One region of the Venatoribacter cucullus genome, then DNA from elsewhere that is predicted to be linked to it. Evidence: predicted binding sites of a transcription regulator. Region 1 holds the regulator's gene; the other holds the start of a gene.
What was found. The regulator LexA, encoded in region 1, represses DNA repair genes until DNA is damaged. The targets are predictions, from matches to a motif close to TACTGTNTANNTANACAGTA.
Positions count from the first base shown of each region.

Region 1 (7,707 bases):
AACTGGATCTGGATGATCTGGCCGACAGCGCTGAAAAAGAACAGCAACAGGCGCTGGCCGAAACCCATAAAGACCTGGTGGAGCGCGTGCAAAAAGCGCTGGAAAGCGAAGTAAAAACCGTACGCGTGACGTCGCGTCTGACCGACTCTCCGGCCTGTCTGGTGGTAGGGCAGTACGATATGGGTGGCCATATGCGGCGCCTGTTGGAAGCGGCTGGCCAGCAGGTACCGGAACCGGAATCCACCCTGGAAATTAATCCGGCGCATCCGTTGATTGAACGGCTGGATAAAGAGCAGGACGAAAACCGCTTTGCTGAGCTGGCGGCGCTGATTTACGCGCAGGCGCAGCTGGCGGAAGGCAGTCAGCTGAAGGAACCTGCGCAGTATGTTGCGCGTCTGAATAAACTGCTGCTGGATTTGCTGCAGTAACGACACCCTGTGACGTAATGCACTGTTGGCGGCGGCCCTGGTTTTACCCCGGCCGCCGCGCTGTTATTATGCACAGCAATTTTTAACCGGGCATGAAGCCCGTGACTGAAACAACCATTGGGGATAGGCATGACGGCAGTTATCAAAAAAACACTGGCAGTTCTGGGCTTGGGTGTGGCGTTGGCGGCTCCGGCCGTACAGGCAGGTGGTTCACTGGATCTGAGCTTATCGAATGATGATTTCCGTTTTGCCTGGGATGCCACGCAGGCGAATTCCGGTATGCATGTTAATTTAGCCTGGCTGCATCATGAAGACGATGGCGACATGCTGGAAGCCGGTGTGCACGTGGTGGATGTGCGTCCGGGTAAGCGCAATCTGTACATCGGTATCGGCGCCAAACTGCACGCCATTAATACCGACTGGTTTGATGCCGGCGGTGTTGGCGTGGGTGGTTTTTTCCGCTATGCCTTTCCGGCGAACCGCGATGTGAGTGTGGCCGGTTATGGTTATTACGCACCTTCGGTACTGTCGTTTTCGGATGCCGATAACATCATCAACGCCGATCTGCGTCTGCAATACAGCATGATTCCGACCGCCCGCTTGTTTGTGGGTTACCGCTATGTCGGTATCCGCCTCGATGGCGGCGGCAGCCGTTATGAACTCGGTGATGGCCTGCACGCCGGCTTAAGCATCGATTTCTGAGGTTAACGATCATGTCGCACTGGCTGCGCCAGACCAATCAGAAACTCTATCAGTGCCGTTTGCTGCAGGAGCAGCAACAGCAGTGTGGCGAGCTGGTATTACAGCAGGCGTTACAGGAAAGTGCGCTGTACCAGCTGCGTGATGCCTGGTTGTGTTACCTGCACGAACTGGCCGAGGCGGCGTCATACCGCCAGCCATTCAGCAGTCTGGAGCAGTTGCTGCAACAGATGCCATTGGTCACCGGAGAAGTGCGCGAGCTGCAGCAGCTGGCGGCCGATCCGTTCAGCTGGCTGGCGCAGTTACTGCTGGCGGTGGAGCGCCAGATGCTGCCACCGGCGTCGGCCGCAGCAGGCCATCACCGGCATCGTCATGACGACCATCATCATCACCATGATCACGACCATGAGCATGATAACGGCCATGACGAGGATGATGCTGCCGCGCCACCGGCGCAGCGTATTGATCTGATTCCGCTGACCGCCGCCGAACCCGCCACCGACGTTGCCGGCTGGTCCCGGCAGCTGGAACGGCTGATCGATGCCCAGCGCGCTAATCGTCACGAAAGCTGAATGTCGCCACGAAAACTGATGCACTGCAACACGGCAGCCGGTTGGCTGCCGTGTTTCTGTTCTATTCAATTACTTTTTATTACTAACTGTTCTGTGGCGTCCTCAAGCTATTGGGGCACTGCTGTGATATAGTCGCGCGCCCTGTTTAGAGAGGCGGTTATGGCACGCTTTTTTGAAATCGTAGAACTTTCCAATGGTGATGTGGCCCTGCGTCGCGCCGACGATCAGGACGGTGATGCACTGGTATCCATTCATTTTTCCGACGACGCCCGTGCCAGTCTGCAGATGCATCATCTGGACGTTGCCCGGGTAATGCTGGAAGCCGGTGTGCGTAAAGTGGGCGAGTTGTCCGGTATGGAAGTTGAGCGTGATGATTTTGATACGCCGGAGTATCAGCAGCGTTTGCATTAAACAGTCACTGACGGTGTCTGTAATAAAAAAGCCCTGGCGTGGAAACGCACAGGGCTTTTTTTATGCTGCCGCGTTATGACCGAACCTTCAGGGCAGGCGTTGAATCAGCACCACGTGGCTGCCACTGCGCTGGGCTTGCTGGCGCAGCTGCAGGCGTTCTTCACGCGTCAGCTCGCCCTGCCATTCAATGATCAGGTGGCTGTTGGCGGCGGCCAGTACCTTGGTGCACAGCGCCAGCTGAGTATCGGCGCATAAATCCAGATGAATCACCGGCGACTTACCCAGCCCCAGACTTTCCAGCCATTGCTTGTTCAGCGTGCGTTGCGGGCTCAGCCACATCAGCCAGCGTTGCTGGGCATTGCACTGGGCCAGCAGCGGCAATAATTGCATCGGCTGAATGGCACTGCTTTCACCGACGATCATTTCGGTCAGGCTGCCGCTGACCGCGTGGTCGGCAGTGACCGGCAGAGCCGAACTGAGGGCCAGGCCCGGTTCAGACATGGTAAAAGATAACTGACGCATAACCATACCTCGGCAAATTTCTGACAGTTTCAGTGGCGACGGACAACGCCGACATACAGGCCTTCAATGGCGAACTCCTGTTCGCGCAGATCAACCTGAATGGGTTGGTAATCTTCGTTTTCAGGATGCAGAACCACCTGAGTACGCTGTTTTTCGTAGCGTTTAACCGTTACTTCTTCACCCACCCGGGCGACCACAATTTCACCATTACGGGCGGTGCTGGCTTTATGCACCGCAATGTAATCACCGTTCATAATGCCAATGTTTTTCATGCTGTCGCCGTGCACTTCCAGCAGGTAATCGGCTTGCGGATGGAAAAACTCCGGCGGAATGGTGCAGTAATCTTCAATATGTTCCTGCGCCAGAATGGGCTCACCGGCGGCTACCCGGCCAACAATCGGCAGGCCGGGATTCTGGGCTTCAACAATGCGTAAGCCGCGGGAAGCGCCCGGCATCATTTCAATAGCGCCTTTACGGGCCAGGGCTTTCAGGTGTTCTTCCGCGGCATTGGGGGAACGGAACCCCAGTTCGGTGGCGATTTCGGCGCGGGTCGGCGGAAAGCCGGTGTCTTCAATGGCCTTGCGGATAAAATCCAGAACCTGCTGCTGACGGGCGGTGAGCTTGATCATGATGCTTATCCAGTCTGTTGATCTATACAGTAGGTGTGAATTTATACAGTGTTTTGCCGGTTGTAAACCCTTTTCTGTGTCATAAGGCTGAAGTGTCTGCGCTTTGTGCTCGGTCAGCCGGCGTATTTCTGCTGAGTAATGTGACGGTGGTCTTGTCCGGCATGCTCTGTGCTTGCCTTTGTTATGTTTTAAACGTATGTTTGAAACACTTGTTTTTATACGCTGCCGGGGTTCCGGCAGTTATCGGGAGCCGGAACCCCATGGCACAGAAAGATACGGTAAAAAGCATCCTTAACGCCGCCGAAGAGCTGTTTTCCGAGCGCGGCTTTGCGGAGACATCATTGCGCAATATCACCACCCGTGCGGGGGTGAATCTGGCGGCAGTGAACTATCACTTCGGTTCAAAAAAATCGCTGATTCAGGCGGTGTTCGCCCGCTTCCTGGCGCCTTTCTGTGAACAGCTGGAGCAGGAGCTGCTGACCATTCACCAGCAGCTGCCCCAGCAGCAGCCACAACTGCGAGAGTTATTATTGCTGCTGTCGCGCACGGCCCTGCACGCCGGCCACGACAGTCCGCGCCGGCTGGGTATTTTTATGCGCCTGCTGGGTCTGGCCTATACCCAGGGGCAAGGCCACCTGCGCCGCTTTCTGCAAAAAGAATACGCGCCGGTATTTACGGTGTTTATGCAGCTGATTACCGCTGCGACGCCGGATTTATCCGATGAAGAACGTTTCTGGCGTATCCACTTTATGCTGGGCGCCACGGTCTTTACCTTATCCGGTGCCGATTCCCTTACGGCGATGGCGGAACATGATCTGGGCAAGGCCGCCGATGTTGCGCAAGTGATTGATAAATTGATACCTTTCCTCGCGTCCGGTTTGAACGCGCCCCATCAGGCTCAGTAACGCGCACCGGAATACACTGAGCGTTTTCCGGTATTGAGATGGATTTTATGATCCGTGATGGCGCCAGCGTCACTCCCCTGATAGAAATTTCCCTGGCAGATCAGCAGCTGCGTATTGCCAGTGCTGGTGTCTGCCATGTTTTTCCGGTATCCACGGCGAAGAACGGCCCGGGTGAGCAGCAGGGGTCAGAGCAGACCCCGCGTGGCTGGCACCGTATCCGTGCCGCGATTGGTGCGGGTGCGCCGCTGAATGCCGTCTTCCGTGGTCGTCGTGTCACCGGTGAAATATATTCGCCGCAACTGGCGCAGCAGCAACCTGACCGGGATTGGATTCTGACCCGCATTTTATGGCTGCAAGGCCAGGAAACCGGCCGTAACCGATTGGGTAATGTCGATAGCATGCGCCGCTTTATTTATATCCACGGCACGCCCGATTCCGAACCCATGGGCGTACCGGCTTCGCACGGTTGTATCCGTATGCACAATGCCGATTTATTACTGCTGTTTGCTCTGGCGCCACCGGGGACGCCGGTATGGATTCAGGAGCACAGTTTTGCGAGGATTCCATGCCGCAATCTCTGACCCACGCCGTCGGCGTGATCGCCGATCTTGCCGGTCTGCAGTTGAGTCCGGAGGATCATGAGTTTTTGCGCCAGCCGGAACTCAGCGGTCTCATTTTCTTTGCCCGTAATTACCAGTCACCGCAGCAACTGCAGGAGCTGACGGCGGCCATTCGTGAGTTGCGTCCGGATTTGCTGCTCTGTGCCGATCAGGAAGGCGGCCGGGTGCAGCGTTTTCGTACGGGCTTTACCCGGTTACCGCCGATGCTGACGCTGGAGCAGATTTACCACCGCAATCCTCCGGAAGCACTTGAGCTGGCACAGGAACTGGGTTGGCTGATGGCGGCGGAAGTGCGCGCCTGTGGTGTGCATCTGAGTTTTGCCCCGGTACTGGATATTGAACGCGATGTGTCCCAGGTGATCGGTGATCGGGCGTTCGGCCATGATGCTGCCACCGTTACCCGCCTGGCCGGGGCTTTTATTGCCGGTATGCAGCAGGCCGGTATGGCGGCCGTGGGCAAGCATTTTCCCGGTCATGGGGCGGTGGCGGCGGACTCACATCTGGCCTTGCCGGTGGATGAGCGGCCGTGGCCCCAATTGCAAACCGATATTGCTCCTTTTGCTGCCTTAATTCAGTCTGGTTTGCTGGCCGGTATTATGCCGGCTCACGTGGTCTATCCGGCTGTTGATGCGCAGTATACGGCGGGTTTTTCTGCGCTCTGGCTGCAGGAAATTCTGCGCCGCCAGTTGCAGTTTGAGGGCGTGATTTTCAGCGATGATTTATCCATGGCCGGTGCCGCCAGCGCCGGCGACTATGCCGGCCGGGCGCAGGCCGCCGCCGCCGCCGGCGCCAATGCCTTGCTGGTGTGTAACGACCGGGTCGCGGCGCAGCAGGTAATTGATGCCGCCCGTGGCTTACGCGCGGCGGGTGAGTTTACCGCGCTGTCATTAGCGTATTTGCAGGGGCCGGCCACCACCGTGGTGGATGCGGCTCGTCAACAACAGATCCGCCAGCGTCTGGCGGCCCTCTGGCAGGAATAAACGAACAGGAAGCCGATTGTTATGTCGTTCCAGAATATTGCCATTATTGGTGGCACTGGTTTAACCCAGCTGCAAGGCCCGCAGCTGAATCCGGCGCTGGTTGTGGAAACCCCGCTCGGCCAACCCTCGTCGCCTTTGCACAGCGGCCAGTGGGCCGGCAAAGAGGTGGTGTTTCTGGCCCGCCACGGTCACCCACACGCGGTGCCGCCGCATAAGGTGAATTACCGCGCCAACCTGCTGGCACTGCAGCAGCAGGGCGTGGATGCCATTATTGCGGTGAACGCCGTCGGTGGTATTACTCCGGCCATGCAGTCGGGTGTGATTGCGGTGCCGCAGCAGCTGATTGATTACACCTGGGGCCGTGACAGTACCTTTTTTGACGGTGAATTCCGGCCGTTACAGCACATTGATTTTACCCATCCCTACGACGAAACATTGCGCCGTGCCATCGTGCAGGCGGCGAAAAATGCCGGTATTGCTGCGCTGGATGGCGGCGTATATGGCGCCACCCAGGGGCCGCGGCTGGAAACCATCGCTGAAATCAGCCGCATGGAAAAAGACGGCTGTGATCTGGTTGGTATGACCGGTATGCCGGAAGCGGTGCTGGCGCGTGAGCTGGGGATTCCCTACGCCTGTATCTGTCTGGTGGTGAACCCGGCCGCGGGTAAGAGTGACGGGGAGATCACCATGGACTACATCAATAACGTGATTGCCAGTGGCATGCAGCAGGTGCGTGATTTACTGGCGGCGACGCTGGCGCGGTTGTAACCGCGCTTTAGCCGCTGGCGGCGCCGGGGCTCAGAGGCTGCTGGCGTCGGTCACCGGCACCACTTTCACCACAATGCCCAGCAATGGGTGGTCAATGTAGTGCAGTTCGCCACTGCGCATGCGCCGGCTTTGCTGAATGTGCGCAGCCCGCACTGGCACGGGTGCTGTTTCTTCGCTGGCGGAGCTGGCAATGGCGGCCTGTGTCAGCAGATCGGTGCGGTAATCGCTGCGGATCGGGCTGTTTAACGGCTGCAGATCGGCCAGTGCCGGCACCAGTGACGGTTCAAAATGCTGCACCACGATGTCAGTACTTACATGCAGAAACCGGCTGCGATGCAGACTAATGCTGCCGCTCAGGTGAATATCCAGCTGGTCCGTAAGGCGGATATCCAGCGGATGCACAATGGCCTGTTCCTGCTCCTGAATGGGCTCTACCCAGGCCTGATGCCAGATCACCTGCATATCCGGATGTTTTTGCAGGCGTTCTGCCTCGGCTTGCAGATGCCGGTTGGGTAAGGGTTGCAGTGGCAGGTCCCAGCCGGCAACCGGCGGCCGGCTAAAACCAAACCCGGCCAGCAGGGCGTTATAGCCGCTAACGGGTGGGGTATGCCACCAGCGCAGATCGGGGGCGCGGGCTTCGGCCTGCGGCAGCGGCAGTGCATCGGGCCATTGTTCATCACCGATCAGCTGCGGATTCTGGTACGCCACCAAAACAACCTCTACGCGGTACCAGGGGGCGGCCTGCAGATTCAGGCTGCAGAACAACAGGGTACTGGCGAAGACAACAGAAAAGCGCGGCATCACGGATTCGGGTCCTTTTGCAATTCGGTAATGATCTGTTCGATCTGATGAAAGCGTTGTTCAATACCCGCCATATTCAGGCTGAATTTCAGGGTATTGCCACCTTCGAGCTTAAACGTTTTGGATTTGCTTTGTACCAGTCGCACCAGCGTGAAGGGGTTGATGCTGGTCTGGGCGGCAAATTCAATACGGCCACTCTGCTCGCCGGCGTCCAGTTTGGCAATGCCTAACGGGGTGAGTTGCAGTTTCAGCGCCGCCTGCCGGAACAGATTTTTGACCGGTTCCGGTAACAGGCCGAAACGGTCGATCATTTCTACCTGCAATTCACGCAACTGCAGTTCGTCGGCGGCACTGGCAATGCGTTTGTACAGC
Region 1 is NZ_CP046056.1:1,757,728-1,765,434, reverse strand. Features, by position in the region: gene htpG (molecular chaperone HtpG) at 1-428, shown strand, start outside; gene GJQ55_RS08415 (YfaZ family outer membrane protein) at 558-1,130, shown strand; gene GJQ55_RS13385 (DUF6586 family protein) at 1,142-1,699, shown strand; gene GJQ55_RS08405 (hypothetical protein) at 1,859-2,110, shown strand; gene GJQ55_RS08400 (cell division inhibitor SulA) at 2,198-2,632, opposite strand; gene lexA (transcriptional repressor LexA) at 2,662-3,261, opposite strand; gene GJQ55_RS08390 (TetR/AcrR family transcriptional regulator) at 3,522-4,166, shown strand; gene GJQ55_RS08385 (L,D-transpeptidase) at 4,205-4,747, shown strand; gene nagZ (beta-N-acetylhexosaminidase) at 4,732-5,766, shown strand; gene GJQ55_RS08375 (S-methyl-5'-thioinosine phosphorylase) at 5,788-6,534, shown strand; gene GJQ55_RS08370 (CsiV family protein) at 6,565-7,335, opposite strand; gene mfd (transcription-repair coupling factor) at 7,335-7,707, opposite strand, start outside.

Region 2 (7,707 bases), 1.1 Mb from region 1:
TGTGTCGCGTTCTTCCAGGGTGTACAGGTAATCCCAGCGACGGGTTTCATAAGGATTGCGTAATACCGGGTTGCCCATTACAAAAATAACCTGACGCTCGGTCATGCCGGGCTGCAGCTTATCGAGCATGTCCTGGGTAACAATGTTGCCCTGTTGCACATTGAGCTTGAAAACGCCGGGGAACACGCAGCCGGAAAGTGTTGCAAATCCGAGTAAAGAAGTCAGAATTAGGCTTCGCGTGAGCAAGGTGGTTCGCGTTTTCAAGGTGTTGTCCGCCGTGTTCCGGTAAGTTGCATTGCAATTTTGACCGGCGATAATACCCGATAATTCAAACAGCTGCGAAATAATCGAGGAAAGCAATGTCCGACCAAAACGTGGAATTGCGTAAAGCCGGTCTTAAAGTCACCCTGCCGCGGGTAAAGATTCTGAGCATTCTGGAAAGTAACCCGGATGCTCACCTGAGTGCAGAAGATGTCTACAAATCGCTGATTGAAGCGGGTGAAGATGTCGGCCTGGCTACCGTTTATCGCGTGCTGACTCAGTTTGAAAGTGCTGGTCTGGTGGCACGGCATAACTTTGACGGCGGTCATTCGGTTTTTGAGCTGGATCGTGGCGACCATCATGACCATATGGTTGATGTGGAAGACGGTAATGTTATCGAATTCACCAACGAACAGATCGAACGCCTGCAGCACCAGATTGCTGAAGAACATGGCTTCGAGTTGGTTGAACACAGCCTGGTGCTGTACGTCCGTAAAAAGAAATAACGTTTTCCGGCACGGGTTGTTTACCCCGGTGCCGGTCTTTCAATAGCGGCGCTGCTCCATCAGTGCCAGCATTGAGCCCCGTCGTTATTGCGCCAGTGCCAGCATTTCCTCGGCATGTGCCAGAGTCTGGCGGGTAATATCCACGCCGCCCAGCATCCGGGCCACTTCTTCCGCCCGCTGTTTTTTGTTCAGCTCACGCAATTGTGTATGGGTGGCCTGATCACCGCTGATTTTACTCACCTGATAATGCTGGTGTGCCTGCGCCGCGACCTGCGGCTGGTGGGTTACACAGAGTACCTGGCTCTGACTGCCCAGCTTGCGCAATAAACGACCCACCCGTTCGGCGGTGCCGCCGCCGATGCCGACATCCACTTCGTCAAAGATCAGACAGGGCGTGTTGCTGACTGCTGCCGTGACCACCTGAATGGCCAGGCTGATGCGCGCCAGTTCACCACCGGAAGCGACTTTGGCCAGCGGCCCGCCGGGCATGCCCGGGTTGGTCTGCACAAAGAAGCTGATCTGGTCGATGCCGTGGCGGCTGCCCTGCCCGGCGTTGCCGGCTTCTACCCGGGTGGTAAAGCGGGCCCGGCCCAGTGCCAGTGCTTCAAAATGAGACTCCACTTCCTGATCCAGTTTTGCCGCTGCCTGCTGGCGGGCGCTGCTGAGAACCGTGGCCAGCTGTTGGTATTCGGCCGCCAGCTGCTGGCATTGTTGTGCCAGCTCATCCAGATCCTCATCGCTCAGGCTCAGCTCCGCCAGAGCCTGTTCCTGCTCTTGCCAGTAAGCGTGGAGCTGCTGCGGTTGTATCTGGTGTTTGCGCGCCAGGCTGTAGAGTTCGCTGAGGCGGTTATCGACCTGTTGCAGGCGATGCGGATTGATATCGACCTGGTCCAGATAGCGCTGCAGTGAATGGCTGGCTTCTTCCAGCTGAATATGGGCCTGGCGCAGTAAATCGCGCGCTTCGTTCAGCAGCGGGTGCTGGTCATCGATATCGTCAAGACGTTGTAATGCCTGATAAGCCAGCTGGGCGGCGGCGCTTTCGCCGCTGTCATCACCACTGCAGGACGTCAGCGCCGTCTGGCCGTTCAGCAGCATACTTTCGGCATTGGCCAGGCGCTTCTGTTCGGCTTCGAGTTCATCCAGTTCGGTGGCGCCGGGGCCAATTTCCCGTAATTCCTCTACCTGGTAGGTCAGCAGCTGACGCTGGGCTTTGGTTTCACTGCTTTCTTCCTGCAGTTTGTGCAGACGCTTTTCCAGCTGTTGCCACTCTGACCATACCAGCGCCACTTCGCTGGCCGGCAGTTGCAGGCCGGCGTAGGCATCCAGCAGCTGGCGCGGGGTGTCTTTCTGCAGCAGGTGCTGATGGGCGTGCTGAGAGTGGATATCGACCAGCAGCTGGCCCAGTTCTTTCAGGTCGGTAGCGGAAGCCGGGCGGCCATTGATGTAGCCGCGGGAGCGGCCTTCATCGGTGATGACCCGGCGCAACATAATGCTGTCTTCATCGGCGGGCAGATCACGTTGCTGCAGCCACAGGCGTGCCTGTTCGTTGCTGCTGAAGGTGGCGGCAATCTCGGCTTTGTCGCCGCCATGGCGGATGCAGTCTGCATCGGCACGGTTACCCAGGGCCAGCCCCAGGGCATCCAGCAGAATGGATTTACCAGCCCCGGTTTCGCCGGTAATGACCGACATGCCGGGTTGCAGTTCCAGTTCCAGGTGGTCGACCAGGGCAAACTGATGGATGGACAGATGAGACAGCATGATGTGCTCCGTATCTGAATGGATATACAGTGTTTTTATATACAGTATCTACTTCTGTCAAGCATGGCGTTGTCCGCCACGCAAAAACAGCCCTTGAATCCTGTGCGGGCTGCCCCATATAGGTTGCAGCTTTTATGACTGCTATTGAGGAAAACAACCGATGTCTGACGAACACAAGGTACAGGAAGAACTGGAAACCCAGAATGGCGCTGCTGCCGGAACTGAAGAGACGGTTGCCGGTGCTGCAGAGGATAACGCTCTGGAACTGGCGCAGCAGGAAGTTGCGGATCTGAAAGAACAGATGCTGCGCCTGCAGGCGGAAATGCAGAATGTGCGTCGTCGTGCTGAAGCCGACGTTGAAAAAGCCCACAAATTCGGGGTGGAGAAATTTGCCAACGAGATGCTGGCCGTAGTTGACAACCTGGAGCGAGCCCTGGCGGCCTGTACCGCCGAAGACGACGCCACTATAGCCATCCGTGACGGTGTTGACCTGACCTTAACCGGTATGCGGTCGGCGCTGGCTAAATTCCGGGTCGAAACCGTTGACCCTCTGAATGAGCCGTTTAATCCCGACCTGCATCAGGCCATGACCATGGTGGAGTCGCCGGATGCGGCTCCGAATACCGTACTGGCGGTAATGCAAAAAGGTTACACCATCGCTGGTCGTCTGTTGCGTCCGGCTATGGTGGTGGTCAGCAAGGGTGCGGCCAAAATTGACGAAAAGGCCTGATTTTTTTGTGTGTTACCGGCCTTGAAACTGATCGGGCCGGACTTATATATCAGGCAACAACGAAACAAGCGGTTTTTAACAAATAACCAGTTTTAATGTTCATGCAGCTGTGCTGCCAGAATGAGGAATTTACAAATGGGTAAAATTATTGGTATCGACCTGGGCACCACCAACTCCTGTGTGGCTATCCTGGATGGGGATAAAACCCGTGTTATTGAAAACGCTGAAGGCGATCGCACCACACCGTCCATCATTGCTTACACTGATGACGAAGTGCTGGTGGGTCAGTCTGCCAAGCGTCAGGCTGTCACCAACCCGAACAACACTCTGTTTGCGGTTAAGCGCCTGATTGGCCGTAAGTTCACCGATGATGTGGTGCAGAAAGATATTTCCATGGTGCCTTACAAAATTGTGAAGGCCGATAACGGTGATGCCTGGATTGAAGTAAAAGGTGAGAAATACGCACCGCCGCAGATTTCTGCCGAAATCCTGAAAAAAATGAAGAAAACCGCCGAAGATTATCTGGGCGAAAAAGTCACCGAGGCGGTGATTACCGTACCGGCTTACTTCAACGATTCTCAGCGTCAGGCCACCAAAGATGCCGGTAAAATTGCCGGTCTGGAAGTGAAGCGCATTATTAACGAGCCGACTGCTGCTGCGCTGGCCTACGGTATTGATAAAGAAGTGGGCGACCGTACCATCGCGGTATATGACCTGGGTGGTGGTACCTTCGATATTTCCATTATCGAAGTGGCTGACGTCGACGGCGAAAAACAGTTTGAAGTTCTGGCCACTAATGGTGACACCTTCCTCGGTGGTGAAGACTTTGACCTGCGCTTAATTGAGTATTTAGCGGCTGAATTCAAGAAAGACAGTGGCATCGATCTGCACAACGATCCGCTGGCCCTGCAGCGTCTGAAAGAAGCGGCGGAAAAAGCCAAAGTAGAGCTGTCCTCGAGCCAGCAGACTGACGTGAATCTGCCATATATCACCGCTGATGCCACTGGTCCGAAGCACCTGAACGTAAAAGTAACCCGCGCCAAGCTGGAATCACTGGTGGAAGAGCTGGTTGAGCGTTCACTGGAGCCGTGCCGTATTGCGCTGAAAGATTCCGGCCTGAGCATCTCTGAAGTGGATGAAGTGATTCTGGTTGGCGGTCAAACCCGTATGCCGCTGGTACAGAAGCGCGTGGCGGATTTCTTCGGCAAAGAGCCGCGTAAAGACGTTAACCCGGATGAAGCCGTGGCCGTGGGTGCTGCGGTTCAGGGTGCGGTACTGTCCGGTGATGTGAAAGACGTACTGCTGCTGGACGTAACTCCGCTGACTTTGGGCATTGAAACCATGGGTGGCGTAGCGACGCCGGTGATTGAAAAGAACACCACCATTCCGACCAAAAAGTCGCAGGTGTTCTCAACCGCTGATGACAACCAGACAGCCGTAACCATTCACGTGGTACAGGGTGAGCGTAAGCAGGCGGCGCAGAACAAGTCACTGGGTCGTTTTGACCTGGCCGATATTCCGCCGGCACCGCGCGGTATGCCGCAGATCGAAGTCACCTTTGACATCGATGCCAACGGTATTCTGAACGTCAGCGCGAAAGACAAAGCCACTGGCAAAGAGCAGTCCATCGTCATCAAGGCCTCTTCCGGTTTGAGCGATGAAGAAATCGAGAAAATGGTGCGTGACGCTGAGGCCAACGCCGATGCCGACCGTCAGTTTGAAGAACTGGTGCAGGCTCGTAATACTGCCGATGGCCTGGTACACGCCACCAAGAAGACTCTGGAAGACGCTAAAGACAAGGTGACCGATGACGAAAAAACCGCCATCGAGAAAGCCATTGCCGATCTGGAAGCTGTACTGAAAGGCACCGATAAAGACGAAATCGAAGCCAAAACCAAGGCCCTGACCGAAGCTTCCAGCTCACTGGCGCAGCGCCTGTACAGCGAACAGGCACAGGCTCAGCAGGCAGGTGGTGAGGCCCAGTCTGGCAACAACCAGGATGACGATGTCGTGGATGCCGAGTTTGAGGAAGTAAAAGACAAGTAAGGGCTGCGAACGGCAGTAATTACTTCACGCGGCACCCAGGTGCCGCGTTTTACTTTCCATCGATTGCGACAGGTGAAGTATGTCAAAACGAGATTATTACGAAATTCTGGGTGTCAGTAAGGATGCCGATGCGGCCACGCTGAAAAAGGCCTACCGCAAACTGGCGATGAAATACCACCCGGACCGCAATCCGGATGACAAAGACGCCGACGCCAAATTCAAAGAGGCCACCGAGGCCTACGAAGTGCTGGGCGATGCGCAGAAACGCCAGATGTATGATCAGTATGGTCATGCCGGTGTCGATGGGCAGGCGGGTGGCGGCTACGGCGGTGGTGCCGGTGGCAGCTTCAGCGATATTTTCGGTGATGTGTTCGGTGATATTTTCGGCGGCGGTGGCCGGGGTGGTTCACGGGGTGGTCCGCAGCGCGGTTCTGACCTGCGCTACACCATGGAGCTGACGCTGGAAGAAGCGGTACGTGGGGTGGAAAAGAAAATCCGCATCCCGACCCTGACGGCCTGTACTACCTGCGACGGCACCGGTGCCAAACCGGGTACCAAACCGAAAACCTGTACCACCTGTCATGGGCAGGGGCAGATCCGCATGCAGCAGGGCTTCTTTGCTGTACAGCAAACCTGTCCGAGCTGTCGTGGTCAGGGCACCATTATTGAAGACCCGTGCAGCAGCTGTCATGGCCGTGGCGTGAAAGAAGAAACCAAAACGCTGTCGGTGAAAATCCCGGCGGGTGTGGATACTGGTGATCGGATTCGTCTGGCGGGCGAAGGTGAGGCCGGCGCGATGGGAGGCCCGGCCGGTGATCTGTACGTACAGGTCAGTGTGCGCGAGCACAACCTGTTCCACCGCGATGGCCGTAACCTGTATTGCGATGTGCCCATCAGTATCGTTGATGCCGCACTGGGCGGTGAGCTGGAAGTGCCGACCCTGGATGGCCGGGTGAAACTGAAGATTCCGGCGGAAACCCAAAGCGGCAAGCTGTTCCGCCTGCGTGGCAAAGGGGTAACCCCGGTGCGCGGTGGTCCGGCTGGCGATCTGTTGTGCCGGGTACAGGTGGAAACACCAGTGAACCTGAGCAGCGAGCAGAAAGAACTGCTGATGAAATTCCAGGCGTCGTTAACCGGTGAAAAGCATTCACCGCAGAAGAAAAGCTGGTTTGAAGGTGTGAAGAAATTCTTTGAGGAAATCTGAGCAGTTTTAAACCCTGCCGGCGCAGCCTTCGGGCTGCGCCTCGCATCTCCTGACAAATCGCTATATTCTTAGCGCCGTTTTTCTGAATTTTCTGGACTCCTGTCATGACTCGTATTGCGATTACCGGTGCTGCCGGTCGTATGGGCCGCGTACTGATTGAAGCGGTACGCGCTGCTGAAGGTGCTGAACTGGGCGCGGCGGTGGTGCTGCCCGCTGATCCGATGGCCGGTGTGGACGCCGGTGCCATTGCCGGTTTAGGGGTGGTGCTGAATGTACCCGCCACCACCGCCATTGCCGATGTTATTGACCAGTTCGATGTGCTGATCGATTTCACCGCCCCGGCGGCCACCATGGCCAATATTGAACTCTGCCGTCAGCATGGTAAGCAGATCGTAATCGGTACCACTGGCCTTAATGACGAGCAGAAAGCCGCCATGCAAGTGGCAGCTGCCGACATGGGCATTGTCTTTGCGCCTAACTATTCCGTTGGCGTGAACCTCTGTCTGAATCTGCTGCGCATGGCCGCCTCGGTGATGGGCAATGACAGTGATATTGAAGTGGTGGAAATGCACCACCGGCATAAAGTCGATGCACCGTCCGGTACGGCGTTGCGCATGGGCGAAGTGGTCGCCGAAACCTTGGGCTGGGACCTGAAAGAAGTGGCGGTCTATGGTCGTGAAGGCTACACCGGCGCGCGCCCGCAGAAGCAGATTGGTTTTGAAACCATTCGTGGCGGTGATGTGGTCGGTGATCATACCGTCATGTTCGCCACCGAAGGTGAGCGGGTGGAAATTACCCATAAAGCGCAAAGCCGTATGACCTTCGCCAAAGGTGCGGTACGGGCCGCGTTGTGGGTGAATAAGCAGCCGGCCGGCCTGTACGATATGCAGGATGTGCTGGGCTTCTGAACGCCAGCCGTTCAGGCATAAAAAAACCGCTCATCCGAGCGGTTTTTTTATGTCTTTATTTCGTGTCAGGCGCGGGATTTTACCCCAAGAATATGGTCGAAACCGCGGCTGATCATCTCTTCCATGCCGCTTGGTTTGCCATCCGGGTCAAATACCATGGAGACCAGCATCTGTGCATTGCCCAGCGCCCAGCGGGCACGCTCGCGGGGGGATAAGCCCATTTCCAGTGCGCCACTGCGGATACCGGTTTCAATGTGCTCAGCAATCAGATCCAGTAATTTATTCTGGAAGGCC
Region 2 is NZ_CP046056.1:640,433-648,139, forward strand. Features, by position in the region: gene GJQ55_RS03195 (outer membrane protein assembly factor BamE) at 1-159, opposite strand, end outside; gene fur (ferric iron uptake transcriptional regulator) at 360-767, shown strand; gene recN (DNA repair protein RecN) at 852-2,525, opposite strand; gene grpE (nucleotide exchange factor GrpE) at 2,686-3,255, shown strand; gene dnaK (molecular chaperone DnaK) at 3,391-5,301, shown strand; gene dnaJ (molecular chaperone DnaJ) at 5,381-6,505, shown strand; gene dapB (4-hydroxy-tetrahydrodipicolinate reductase) at 6,610-7,413, shown strand; gene GJQ55_RS03230 (TetR/AcrR family transcriptional regulator) at 7,479-7,707, opposite strand, start outside.
Region 2: a site for LexA is predicted at 2,553-2,572, ahead of recN (DNA repair protein RecN). Genes of this name have one in related genera too.